4 regions of the Sporolactobacillus sp. BBK16-2 genome follow, and region 1 is predicted to be linked to each of the others. Evidence: predicted binding sites of a transcription regulator. Region 1 holds the regulator's gene; each other region holds the start of a gene.
What was found. The regulator NrdR, encoded in region 1, represses ribonucleotide reductase genes. The targets are predictions, from matches to a motif close to AACACNATATATNGTGTT.

Region 1 (3,218 bases):
TGGACATTGGTCCAGTCCGGGACAATGCGCACAATGCTTCTGTTCCGAGACAAATTGATAAAGTCGCGACAAGCTTCTTGTCCACGCAGCCGAACTGATCTCCGGATTTTTTTCAGCGAATTGACGGATAGCCGGATTATTCTTAAGCGCACCCGAAAGCTGATCCCATTTTTCTTGCATCGCCTGCTGAGCGGCTAAATCTTTGAAAAAAGAATGAATCGGTTCCATCCAAACGCTCCTCCCTTATCTACATGTTCATATATTATTTAAGTAATCCTCAAGCCATTTTGCTCTCTGTTTTACAGCTTCGTCGTCATCCTTGGATTGTTGTTCCGGTTGTTTCGGATTCTTCATCCATTCTGGAACGACCTCATGATGCTCATTCTGAGATGATTTTCTTGTCCGTCGTGTACTTTGCGCTTGCCCTGATGCCTTGCCTTTCTTCTGTTGCTCTCGTTTCCTTTGCTCTTCGCGTGCGTAAGCCATTGCCTCGGGCACCGTCCGCACATTTGCCCTTGCCCATTGCGCAGCAACCTTCTCCACAAATGATTTATTAAGATTATGATCGTTCACCTGAGAAATGTAGTCAATTAATACATTGATTACTCCGGGATTCAGTTTTGTATCGAACATCAGGTTTTCAATTAAACGTAAATCGGGTGCTGCCGGCTTGCTTCCCTGTCCAAGCGCTTCAAGCAATTGATAGGGCGAGTTCCGTTCATACCATGCAATCAGCTGTTCCTCTGCGTTCTGCGGCTCTCTGTCCACAATCTTCCGCTCTTCATGTGGCTGTGTTCGCTCATAAAGAGCAGGCATCTCGTCCGAGCCATGCTCAAGCAAATAAAAGTCGCGTACTTCTTTTCGCAATGCGGAGATGTCAACCGTGCCTGTATGCAGTGCTGCGGACTGCACCGCACGGCTCATATCATAGGGCTCAGTCTGATAGACGAACGCCAGCTTATCAATGGCGAGCCGCACCTCATCAGTCAGCGCATCTTCGCTAAGGATCGCATCAGAGAGATACGTCAGCATTTTCTTAAAATCAAAGTGATTGCTGAAACGGACCTTAGGGGTTTCCGACCGCATGACCCAAGATCCGTTTGAGGCCGTATTTAGCCTTTCATCTGTTGTTTCTGCAGACGGCAATGACTGAAACACTTCGTCAAAATGAGCGGATACATCTTCATAGTCATCCGTGCTGATCGATTTACTTTCAAAAAGGCTGCTCAATCGTTTATACTCTCTCGGACCAACCTGACGATATAAAAATAAATTTAAAAAACCGTCTTTAAAAAATAAATCCGGTGTCAGAGGCGGCTCAAGATAATAGGCAAATCGGCCGGGGGTTGCTCCCTTTTTCTTCAAGGTTTGCAGCAGCCCGACGGCCTCTAATTTTTTTCTTGCTTTAAGTATTCGATCCAATGGCAGGTTCATCGATCCCATGAGATGATGATGCGTCAAAAATTCCTCCGTATCATCAATTTCCTGCCAAAATGTAAAGTACATACTCGCCGCATCGATGCCGATCAGAGGCTGGTAAAGGCATGTAATAATCCTCTGGTCAAAAGGATGAAGCAGTCCATTCGTCAGTACATGATAATGATCTCCGGGCAGCACTTCTTTCCATGACTGCATCATGTTCATTCCCCCATTCTGCGTCTGTTGCGCAGAAATCAAGGATCCGTTCTTCGTCGGCCTTCCTCAATCTCTTACTTCTTGCTTTTCTTTTCTTTCTCTAATTGATCTTTCAATTCCTGGATCTTCTTGGCGAATACATTAATATCCGTAAACTGTCTATACACTGAAGCAAACCGGACATAAGCAACCTCGTCCACTTTTGCTAATTCATTCATCACAAGTTCGCCGATCTCATGGCTGTTCACTTCCGAACGTCCATCATCGCGAAGCTTCTTTTCCACATGATTTGCGAGCTGTTCGAGCCGTTCAAGGGGAACCGGGCGTTTTTCGCAGGCTTTTATAAGTCCGCGCAGCATTTTTTCATGACTGAAGGCTTCTCTCGTTTCTCCCTTTTTTACGACCACTAAAGGAGTTTCCTCCACCTTTTCAAAGGTCGTAAAACGGTGATGACATAGCTCACATTCTCTACGTCTGCGTATCGCCCGTCCATTGTCAACGGGACGGGAGTCAAGCACTTTCGTCGCCATTTGTTTACAGCTTGGACAGCGCATTTTTCTTTTCACTCCATTCGCTGTTTTCGATAAATCTATTGTATCCTACATGGCAACTTATGAAAAGGCAGGCAAGTTATGCTCATGTCTCATCCAAAATAGACCAGCGGCGCAGCAAACGGCGAAGCTGAGCTTCAGACTCCTGAATCGAACCATTATTGTCAATCACTGCATCTGCTCTTTTCACTTTATCAAGCAGCGGGATTTGCGAAGCGATACGTGCACGCGCCTGATGCTCAGTCAATTTATTTCTGGACATGAGCCGATGCAACTGATTTTCTTCAGTCACAGCTACAACCAAAGTCTGATCAACCCAAGATTCCAAGCCGTTTTCATACAGGAGCGGAATATCCAAAAAAACAACACGGGCACCTTGTTTCTCAAGTTGATCCAGTGTTTCGTTCATCCGACAACGAATGATGGGATGTAGAAGTTCATCTAATTGATGACGTTTAATGCTGTCCTGAAAGACAAGAGCACCCAATTTTCTCCGATCCAGTTCACCTGTCGGCAAAATCATCGTTTCTCCAAAATGTTCAGCGATTTTTGCAAGCGCTGGTTCTCCCGGAACAACGATCTCACGCGAGATTTTATCGGCATCAATAACCGGGTAGCCGTGTTGTATCAGCCAGTGTGAAATGGTGCTTTTCCCGCTTGCGATCCCGCCTGTCACTCCGATTTTCTTCATTTTTTCGAACCTCTTGGTTGGCAAACCGGGCAAAAATGTGTCCCGCGTCCGCCAACTTTTATTTTTTCAATTGGCGTGCCGCAACGTATGCAAGGCTCACCCGTTCTTCCGTACACATTTAATTGCTGTTGAAAAAGTCCCATATGACCTTGACTGTTCACAAACGTGCGGATTGTGCTGCCGCCCTGCTTAACGGCTTCACTCAATGTCTCAACAATTGCCTTTATAATTCGACTCAATTGATCGCCAGTTAGTGTGCAAGCGACAGTCGTCGGGTGAACACCAGCCTTAAATAAGGATTCATCAACATAAATATTCCCAAGTCCGACAAGAACGGTCTG
Region 2 (3,218 bases), 1.2 Mb from region 1:
CAGCGCTGACAATGTATATCGGGTTAACGGTCCCATCGACCTTACCTTTTTATCAAAGCTTGCCGGACAAATCAAAGAGCCGGGCGACATGGTTTATCCGCCGCATCGTCCGTTTGTCCACTATGAATTGCTGGAGCATTCCATTTTTCATGCCATGCGTGCAGGAGATATTTTTCTCCACCATCCGTACGAATCGTTTGATCCGGTGATTGAGCTGATTCGGCAAGCCTCAAGAGATCGTCACGTGCTTGCCATTAAAATGACTCTGTACCGTGTTTCAGGAAATTCTCCAATCATTCGTTATTTGGAAAAGGCAGCTGAGAATGGCAAGCAGGTGACCGTACTCGTTGAACTGAAGGCGAGATTTGACGAAGAAAATAATATTAACTGGGCACAGAAGCTGGAGAAAACCGGCTGTCATGTTATCTATGGACTGGTCGGATTGAAAACGCATTGCAAGATGGCGCTCGTTGTGCGCAGAGAAGAAGACGGTATTAAACGTTACATGCACTTTGGAACAGGCAACTATAACGATATCACTGCTCATTTTTATACCGACATGGGCCTTTTGACTTGCAACGAGCAGATGGGTATTGATGCATCCAATGTATTCAACATGCTTTCCGGTTACTCAGAACCTCCTTATTTTCATAAATTGGTGATTGCACCTCTATGGCTGCGTAACAGTCTGCTCGATTTAATTGATACGGAAATCAAGAATGCGCAAAGCGGCAAACCTGCGTTTATTCGTGCAAAGATGAATGCATTGTCGGATGAAGGCATTATCAAAGCCTTATATCGAGCATCGGCAGCAGGCGTGGACATTCAGTTGCTTGTTCGAGGTATCTGCTGCCTTCGAACAGGTATACCAGGTGTGAGCGACCGGATAGAAGTTCATTCGATCGTTGGTCGTTATCTTGAACACAGTCGAATCTATCTATTCGGCAACGGAGGCGAGACTCTGGCCTTTCTTGCAAGCGCAGATTTGATGCCGAGAAACTTAAATCGACGTGTCGAGCTAATGTTTCCTATCGAGGATGAGCAAATTAAAACAACAATTATTGACCTGTTTGATTTAATGATGAGAGACAATGTGAAGACGCGTGTGCTTGGCAGTGACCATCGTTATGAGAAGCCGGATCGACGAGGGAAAATTCCGTTCAATGTTCAGGAGCATCTGGCAAAACTTGCAGAGCAGCGAACCATTCGTCGTGATCATTCGCTTCGAGAAAAACGAACCTTTACACCAATTAAAGGGCACACGAACGAATCAATTGATCCGGAAGATGAGTAAATAGAATAAAATAAAAAAATATCCTAAAATGTTCGAGAGGCATTTTCCCTTGTCACTGGTGCTTTTTTGCCAAACAAGATTAATGTACTCTCTTTTTCTGTGCTTTTTACGTGTTGAATCACTGAGAGACATGCCGTATGATTAAAGATATCGTTTTAAAGTAATAGATCGTTGCACTTGAAAAATAACTATATATTGTGGTATGTTATTTAACATAAACTATATGTAGTGGTTTTTGTGGCTGAAACCTTCACTGCATTGATAGAAGGAGGAGCGTTCGCTTGCGCATCTTATATGCAACAATGACAGGAAACGTCAAAAGGTTTCTCGCTAAAACAGGACTCGCTCATCAACCGATCAGCAGTGCTGATCCTATTGATGAACCTTATGTTTTGGTGACAAATACTATTGGATTTGGTGACGCTCCGGATCAAGTGAAAGACTATTTAAAAAGAAACGGAAGATATCTCATTGCTGTGGCAGCAAGCGGGAATCGAAACTGGGGTCATAATTTTGCACATGCGGCAGATGTAATTGCAGAGTTGTTCCACGTACCAGTTTTATATAAATTCGAGCTTGGTGGTACTGAGAAAGATGTCAATGAATTTCGAGAGAGGGTGAAGGCACTTGCCGAACGAAGCGATAAAGTCAAAGTCTTACACTGAATTGAACAATGAGGTGCTGACACGCGGAGATGACGGTTTTTACCGTTTAGATAAAGACAAAGAGGCTATTGAGGTCTATATGGAGGAAGTGCACGCGAAGACGATTCATTTTAATGGTATACTTGATCGGCTTCACCATTTGGTTGACGAGCACTATTATTATGACGTATTTGCTGAATACAGTGATGAGCAAATCGAACAGATTCATTCGATGGCTGTCGCCTATAAGTTCCAGTTCAAATCCTACATGGCAGTGAGTAAATTTTATCGTGACTATGCGATGAAAACCAATGACAAATCTCACTATCTTGAAAATTATGATGAACGAGTTGCCATTGTTTCTCTGTTCTTAGCGCGCGGAAATTATGATTTAGCCGTTCGCTTGATGCGTGCGATGATGGAGCAGCGCTATCAGCCGGCAACGCCAACTTTTCTTAATGCAGGAAAAGCACGCCGCGGCGAAATGGTTTCCTGCTTTTTGATCGAAGCGGATGACTCGCTCAATTCTATTAATTACATAGAGAGTACCTCTCAACAGCTGTCGAAAATCGGCGGCGGTGTTGCACTTAATCTCTCAAAGATACGTGCACGCGGTGAAGCGATTAAAGGGGTTGAGGGTGTCGCCAAAGGTGTAGTTCCGGTCGCACGCAAGCTACAACTCGGATTCTCCTATGCGGATCAGTTGGGACAGCGGCCTGGCGCGGGTGCAGCATATCTGAATATCTTTCATTGGGATGCTCCGGAATTCCTTGATACAAAGAAAGAAAATGCTGATGAAGATATTCGTCTCTCGACATTGTCGATTGGTCTGATTGTTCCGGGTAAATTCTTTGAACTTGCCGAGGCAGGCAAACCTTTTTATATGTTTGCACCTTACACCGTTTTCAAAGAATATGGAAAGCATCTTGATGATATGAATATGGATGAAATGTACGATAAGCTTGTTGCTAATCCTGCTGTTAAAAAGAAGAGCGCGGATACACGCGAATTTCTGAATTTGATTGCTCAAATGCAGATGCAATCCGGATATCCTTATATTTTCTATAAAGACAATGCAAACAAGAATCATCCGCTCCATCGTCTAGGGGATATCAAGATGTCGAACCTCTGCACTGAAATTTTTCAACTGCAGGAGACATCAACAATTAACGATTATAATGTTCCTGACGACATTCGCCGCGATGTTTCATGCATCCTCGGCTCACTTAATATTGTGAATGTAATGGAGACCGGAAAAATCCGTGATTCGGTACACGCAG
Region 3 (3,218 bases), 1.1 Mb from region 1:
CCCTGGTTCCCGCTTCCTGAGACAATCACAACCGGTTTTTCACAACCGCCCATTCGCGCATCGGATCCTGCCGCAGCGGCAGCTCGTGCGCGCGTCTTGACATCATTGCCGTAGGCGCGCAGCAGAACTTTTCCTATATTGGCTCCCCAATCATTGGTTAGCCCTTCGTCAGAAACAGCAGAATTATACTCGACCTGTCTTCCAATAACTTCTGAAATATCTTCAAGGCGCACACTGTTTGCAAAGTCGAGAATATCCCGAACCGTGAGGCGGCTCCGATCCGTCAGCCCGCCGCCTTTATCTGAACTGCTGCCCGACTCATACAGAACTTTTTCATTTCGAGTTACACGGACAATATTGGTGTGATACTGTTCAATGACAACCGTTGCCTCATCTTCCCCCTTTTTAACAGTCACCGAGATATAGAAAACGATCTCGTTGTCAGCAGGAACAACCGTGATTGAATGCGCATCGATGTATCCCTGTATGGATGCCTTAGCTTTTTCATCAATATCTGCCAGTACTTCCAGCTTTCTCGAAGCATCTCCCGCAACAATACCGGCAGCAGCCGCAGCCTTAATGCCTTTCAAACCATTTGTGTTGGGAACAACGACACTTTTTACATTCTTAATGATATTTCCGCTCGCCGCAACAACGCAGCTTTCCGGTGCCGCGTTCAGCACTTCCCGAGCTTTCGCCGCCGCGTAAGCAACCGCAATCGGCTCAGTGCACCCTGTAGCGGGAACCAATTCTTCTTTTAAAATGTTCACGTAATTTCGGTACGTTTGGTCTTCTGGATTCATCCGAAACCCTCCTGAGTAAAAACGTTGATTCACAAACCGTGCGGTCATTCCTCTTTATTCATCCATAGTCAATCTATCATTTATACGATTAGGATGCTTTTGACTCTGTCTCTCTGTATTAGATCAATTATGTACATTTTTACCCCGTATCAACTATTTTTCAATAGGTAAATATGTCAAACGGTTGACAAAAGGATGTGAGGACACTTTCTAAAGAAACAGCGCCCTCTTTGACTCGATTAAAAAATGAATTAAATAATTAAATCATAAATCGAGACCCCGATGACATTTGCCATTAGACCAGTGGTTATACCGAAACACATATTGACTATAAATTTTTTGTTTTTCTATTATTATCATAAAGGATAGATACAAGTTACAGAATTTGTGTTCCGACACATCTTTCACAGGCTTGTCACAAGTTGGATTTTTCCCACCACAATACAATATATAGTGCTCTCAATGAGTTTTTCAGAGTTTTATTTCCTATATATTGATTGAAAGATGTTCAATAATCTCCTATTATAGATTGAGTAATTGTTTAAAAGGGGGTATTCATAGTGCTAGATACAAAACAGAAAACACTAGCCAATCAACTGACGATCAACGTTCTGAAACGTGATGGTCGTGTTATAGATTTCAACACCGAGAAGATCACAACCGCCCTGCTAAAAGCAGCAAAACATGTCCTCGGCGAATTAGATCCGCTAACCTATCAATTAATTAATGAAATTACTAATGATGTTATCGCTGAAATTGAATCGCGGTTCCATAATGATGTTAAGATTTACGAGATTCAAAATATCGTTGAGCAGACACTTTTGACCCATCACCAGTATGACATCGCTCAAGAATACATTAATTATCGGACCCAACGCGATTTCTCGCGTAACCAAGCAACCGATATCAACTTCACGATTCGCAAATTACTTCATAAAGATAAAACCATTGTGAACGAAAATGCGAACAAGGACAGCCATGTATTTAATACGCAAAGAGATTTGACCGCAGGAACCGTTGCCAAGGCAATCGGACTGAAAATGCTTCCGCCACAGGTAGCCAATGCTCAACTAAAAGGCGAAATTCATTGGCATGACTTAGACTACCAGCCATACAGCCCGATGACCAACTGCTGTCTGATCGACTTTAATGAAATGCTCAATCATGGCTTTAAAATTGGCAACGCTGATGTCGAGCCGCCGCACTCCATACAAACCGCCACAGCTCAAATGGCGCAAATTATAGCCAACGTTGCTTCCAGTCAATACGGCGGATGTTCAGCCGACCGCGTGGACGAGCTTCTCGCTCCATTTGCGAAAAAGAACTATGACAAGCATTTAGTCGATGCCAAAGAATGGGTCGATGGCGACGAACGTCAGCAAGCATTTGCTCGCAAAAAAACTAAAAAAGACATCTATGACGCAATGCAGGCATTAGAGTATGAAATTAATACTTTGTACTCCTCTCAGGGGCAGACTCCATTTACGACTTTAGGCTTCGGCCTTGGAACGAATTGGATCGAACGAGCCATTCAAAAAGCAATTCTGCATATCCGTATTGATGGATTAGGGAAGGAGCACCGCACCGCAATTTTTCCTAAGCTTGTATTCAGTTTGAAGCGCGGGCTCAACCTTAATCCAAGTGATCCGAATTATGATATTAAGCAACTGGCTGTAGAATGCGCAACCAAGCGGATGTATCCTGACGTGCTGATGTATGACAAGCTCATTGAACTGACGGGGAGCTTTAAAGCGCCGATGGGCTGCCGATCTTTCCTGCAAGGCTGGCATGATGAGAACGGCCAAGAGGTGAACTCCGGGCGAATGAATCTCGGTGTCGTTACCGTTAATCTGCCTCGCATTGCCATGGAATCAAAGGGAGACAAGGAAAGCTTCTGGAAAATTCTCGAAGAACGGCTTCAAATCTGCAAAGAAGCACTGGTCTTTAAAGTGGAACGCGCAAAGCAGGCAACACCGGAAAACGCACCAATTCTTTACCAATACGGAGCTTTCGGTAAACGATTAAAACGAACGGACTCTGTCGATGAACTCTTTAAGAATTCTCGTGCGACCGTGTCACTTGGCTACATCGGCCTTTATGAAGTCGGTACTGTTTTTTACGGCAGTGCATGGGAAACCAATCAAGAAGCGAAGGATTTCGCAATCAGCGTCGTGAAAAAGCTTTGGGAACATTGCCGGGATTGGGAAAATGAATACGGCTATCATTTCAGCGTATACAGCACGCCAAGTGAAAGTCTGACGGACAAATTCTGCCGCAAAGACACCGAGAAATTCGGTAAAGTAAAGGATATTACCGACAAAGAGTACTATACCAACAGTTTTCACTATGATGTTCGAAAAGCGCCGACACCATTTGAAAAATTGGATTTTGAAAAAGATTTCCCGCCATATTGTG
Region 4 (3,218 bases), 790 kb from region 1:
ATTTGAACCCGGCTGCCGTTGATTCGAACTCGCCTTCATAGCCGCATTCATAGCATTTATCAATTGGCGTGTTTGTACCGAAATACCCGATTCGGTCATAGGCGTAATCCCATACTGTTTCCAGTCCTTCGGGGTTGTTTACCAAGGATGGGAACTCGCAGTAATGAATAAAGCCGCCTCCCGTGTAGGGTTCATAATCCTTTTCAAAATCAATTTTTTCAAATGGGTTGATTTTCTTGCGCACGTCGTAGTGAAAACTATTCGTATAGTAATCTTTATCTGTTATGTCCTTGATGCTCCCGAAATGCTGCTTGTCCAGTCTGCAGAAGCGGTCGGTCAAGCTTTCTGAAGGTGTCGCATAGACACTGAACGCATAGCCTGTCTTCTTGCGCCATTCGTCCGACAGCGACTTAAACCGTTTCACAATATCGAGTGTAAAGGTTTTTGCTTCCGGATTATGTTCCCAATTCGGACCATAGAACACCGTCGCCGCTTCGTAAAGTCCGATGTAGCCCATGGACACAGTCGCCCGACCATTCTTGAAAATGTCCTGTACCGGTTCATCGGCGTGCAGACGTTTTCCGGTTGCACCGTACTGATAGAGAATCGGTGCGTTTTTCGCTTCCACTTTATCCAGTGTATGAATTCGGAAGAGCAATGCGCGGCATACCAGATCCAGCCGTTCTTCAAATAAACTCCAAAAAGCAGTTTTGTCGCCATTTGACTCGATTGCGATCCTTGGAATATTCAGCGTGACAACACCCATATTGTTACGACCGTCTGTAATGTATTGTCCGTTCTCCTGATAAGAAGGCAGGAATGAACGGCAGCCCATCGGCGCCTTGAAGTCCCCGGTCACTTCAACAATTCGGTCATAGTTCAAAATATCCGGATACATCCGTTTCGTGGCGCATTCCAAAGCCATTTTTTTAATATCATAGTTTGGATCGTCTTCGTTTAAATTTAACCCGCGTTTAATCGTGAACACGAGTTTTGGAAACACCGCTGTTTTATGATCGCGGCCAAGCCCGATAATTCTCACCTTCAAAATCGCTTTCTGAATCTCGCGGGCAAACCATGAACGGCCAAGACCGAAGTTTAGAGTAAAGAAAGGTGTCTGACCATTGCTTGAAAAAAGGGTGTTAATTTCATATTCAAGCGACTGCATCGAGTCGTAAATTTCTTTCTCAGTCATCGCGTAAGCGTAATGTTCTTGTTCTGCAGGATCCGAAATCCAAGTCTTTGCGGTTTCCAAGTATTTGCTGAAGCTCGTTCTCGCATAAGGTTCCAATACTTCATCCGCACGATTAAACGATGTGCCGCCATAAATATTCGAGGATACATTGGCGACAATCTGAGCAACCAGCGCGGTCGCCGTCTTGATCGATCTCGGCTGTTCCACGTCAGCATTGCCGATCGAGAACCCTTTCTCAAGCATGCCTTTAAAATCAATCAGCATGCAGTTATACATAGAGAAAAACGGCGAGTAATCCAAATCATGGAAGTGGATAATTCCCTGATTATGCGCATCGGCAAATTCCTTTGGCAAAATATGGCGGAGTGCAAAATCTCTGGCCGCCACGCCCGCGAGCAAATCGCGCTGCGTATTAAATACTTTTTCATCTTTATTCGCGTTTTCATTGGCGACATATTCATCCATATTGATTAAGTCACGAATCTTGTCATCTAATGATTTTTCTTTATATACCGGTTCTTTAATCATCATGTCCGCCCCCATAGTTCCGATAAACAACATTATAATACAATATGTAGTAGGATCAATAGGATACACAACACAATATGTAGGAGTCTAGCGTATGGATTGCATTTTTTAGGATACCAGAGCGGAAAAATAGATCTGTGACAATTTTGCGAACGAGGGATAATACACGCATATTTATAGATCTCGGAGAAAAAATAAACAACCTATTTATTATATCGGAAGACCGCTAGAAAGCAACTGCAAAAATGATGAATAAATCCAAACATGTACTCAACTAGAAAAACCGGGCAAAAGCACTCAGTCATTACGGTCTCAGGATGCGGTTGTCTTCGCATTGCCTCTTATAAAATAAGCGGAGATTTTCCAGTTATATGCATCATGGAGGATGTTTTGCGGGTACATAAGGGTAATTTTTCCGGTTATGCAAAGCAAAACCCTCCATTTTCACGTCTTTTAATTTGATAAGGGGCATTTATCCGTCTATTTAAGCAATTTTTTCATTCATTTTCTAATGAAGCGGAATTTTTCCGTCTATTTATCAAATTGGGTGCTTAACCTGATCGCTCAACCGATATGTGCGGGTTGGCAATCAACCTCTTATGACCATATAGTCATACCCGCGAGACAAAATCTTAAAATTTGGAACAAAAAAATGACGACACGGTGATCGTCATTCCTAACCTTCCTAATGAAACGTATGATACAGAAATTTATAGAGCCCATTTTCAGCATATGAGGCGTCAGTCACCCATTCTGCCTGTTCCTTTACATGCTCCGGGGCATTCTTCATAGCGGCAGAGTGGCCTGCTAGTTGAAACATTGGCAAATCATTTTCTCCATCACCAACCGCAAGCGCATTGTCGGGAGACAGATGATAATGATCCAGTAAGATTCGAATTCCGCTCGCTTTTGAAATATTCTTTCCTACTAATTCAACATTGTTATGTGACGAAGAAAAATAGTCAAACGCGAATTTTTCCTGCAGTTGGCGCAAATCATTCTTCCACGCATCCATTTTCGCTACATCTTCGCTGAAAAAATACATCTTGACGATCTGTGCCAATTCGTCGTCAGTCAGCGTCTCCTTCCAAACCATGTCCTCAAGCACCGCTTGCCTTCGCGACAGCCACTCGTTAACCGATACCGACTCCGGCCTTTTATCATTAATTTCATTGATTATATAGTGCCTATCTCGGCTTAGAATCGTTCTTCTTCCGCTGACCGGATGCAGCTGATAGTACATCTTATGCTGTTCCGAGTAATGAAGCATGTGCTCGACAAGTGCTTTTGGCAGGACGCTTTGAAAAATTTTTGCCGTTCCCGCGAATACAGTCATTCCATTTGCAGCAACCATTCCGGCTGCCGGAAAATCATCGGGCAGTACATTAAGCGCATCAACCTCCGAACGTCCCGTGACGACGAATACATTCTTGCCGTGCGCACTGAGTTTCTTAAGGTAACCGTTCAATTCAGGAGTCACTTGATTATCCGGTGT

Region 2: nrdI (class Ib ribonucleoside-diphosphate reductase assembly flavoprotein NrdI) is a predicted target of NrdR. The motif match lies at 1,479-1,496, and genes of this name have one in related genera.
Region 3: nrdD (anaerobic ribonucleoside-triphosphate reductase) is a predicted target of NrdR. The motif match lies at 1,244-1,261, and genes of this name have one in related genera.
Region 4: nrdD (anaerobic ribonucleoside-triphosphate reductase) is a predicted target of NrdR. The motif match lies at 1,760-1,777, and genes of this name have one in related genera.

What each region holds. Positions count from the first base shown of each region.
Region 1 is NZ_CM187611.1:2,350,487-2,353,704, forward strand. It holds gene dnaI (primosomal protein DnaI) at 1-228, opposite strand, end outside; gene AC6F33_RS11750 (replication initiation and membrane attachment family protein) at 256-1,638, opposite strand; gene nrdR (transcriptional regulator NrdR) at 1,710-2,189, opposite strand; gene coaE (dephospho-CoA kinase) at 2,272-2,877, opposite strand; gene mutM (DNA-formamidopyrimidine glycosylase) at 2,874-3,218, opposite strand, start outside.
Region 2 is NZ_CM187611.1:1,166,059-1,169,276, forward strand. It holds gene AC6F33_RS05850 (RNA degradosome polyphosphate kinase) at 1-1,294, shown strand, start outside; gene nrdI (class Ib ribonucleoside-diphosphate reductase assembly flavoprotein NrdI) at 1,576-1,959, shown strand; gene nrdE (class 1b ribonucleoside-diphosphate reductase subunit alpha) at 1,922-3,218, shown strand, end outside.
Region 3 is NZ_CM187611.1:3,452,292-3,455,509, forward strand. It holds gene AC6F33_RS16995 (L-cysteine desulfidase family protein) at 1-803, opposite strand, end outside; gene nrdD (anaerobic ribonucleoside-triphosphate reductase) at 1,364-3,218, shown strand, end outside.
Region 4 is NZ_CM187611.1:3,144,643-3,147,860, forward strand. It holds gene nrdD (anaerobic ribonucleoside-triphosphate reductase) at 1-1,726, opposite strand, end outside; gene AC6F33_RS15630 (Cof-type HAD-IIB family hydrolase) at 2,409-3,218, opposite strand, start outside.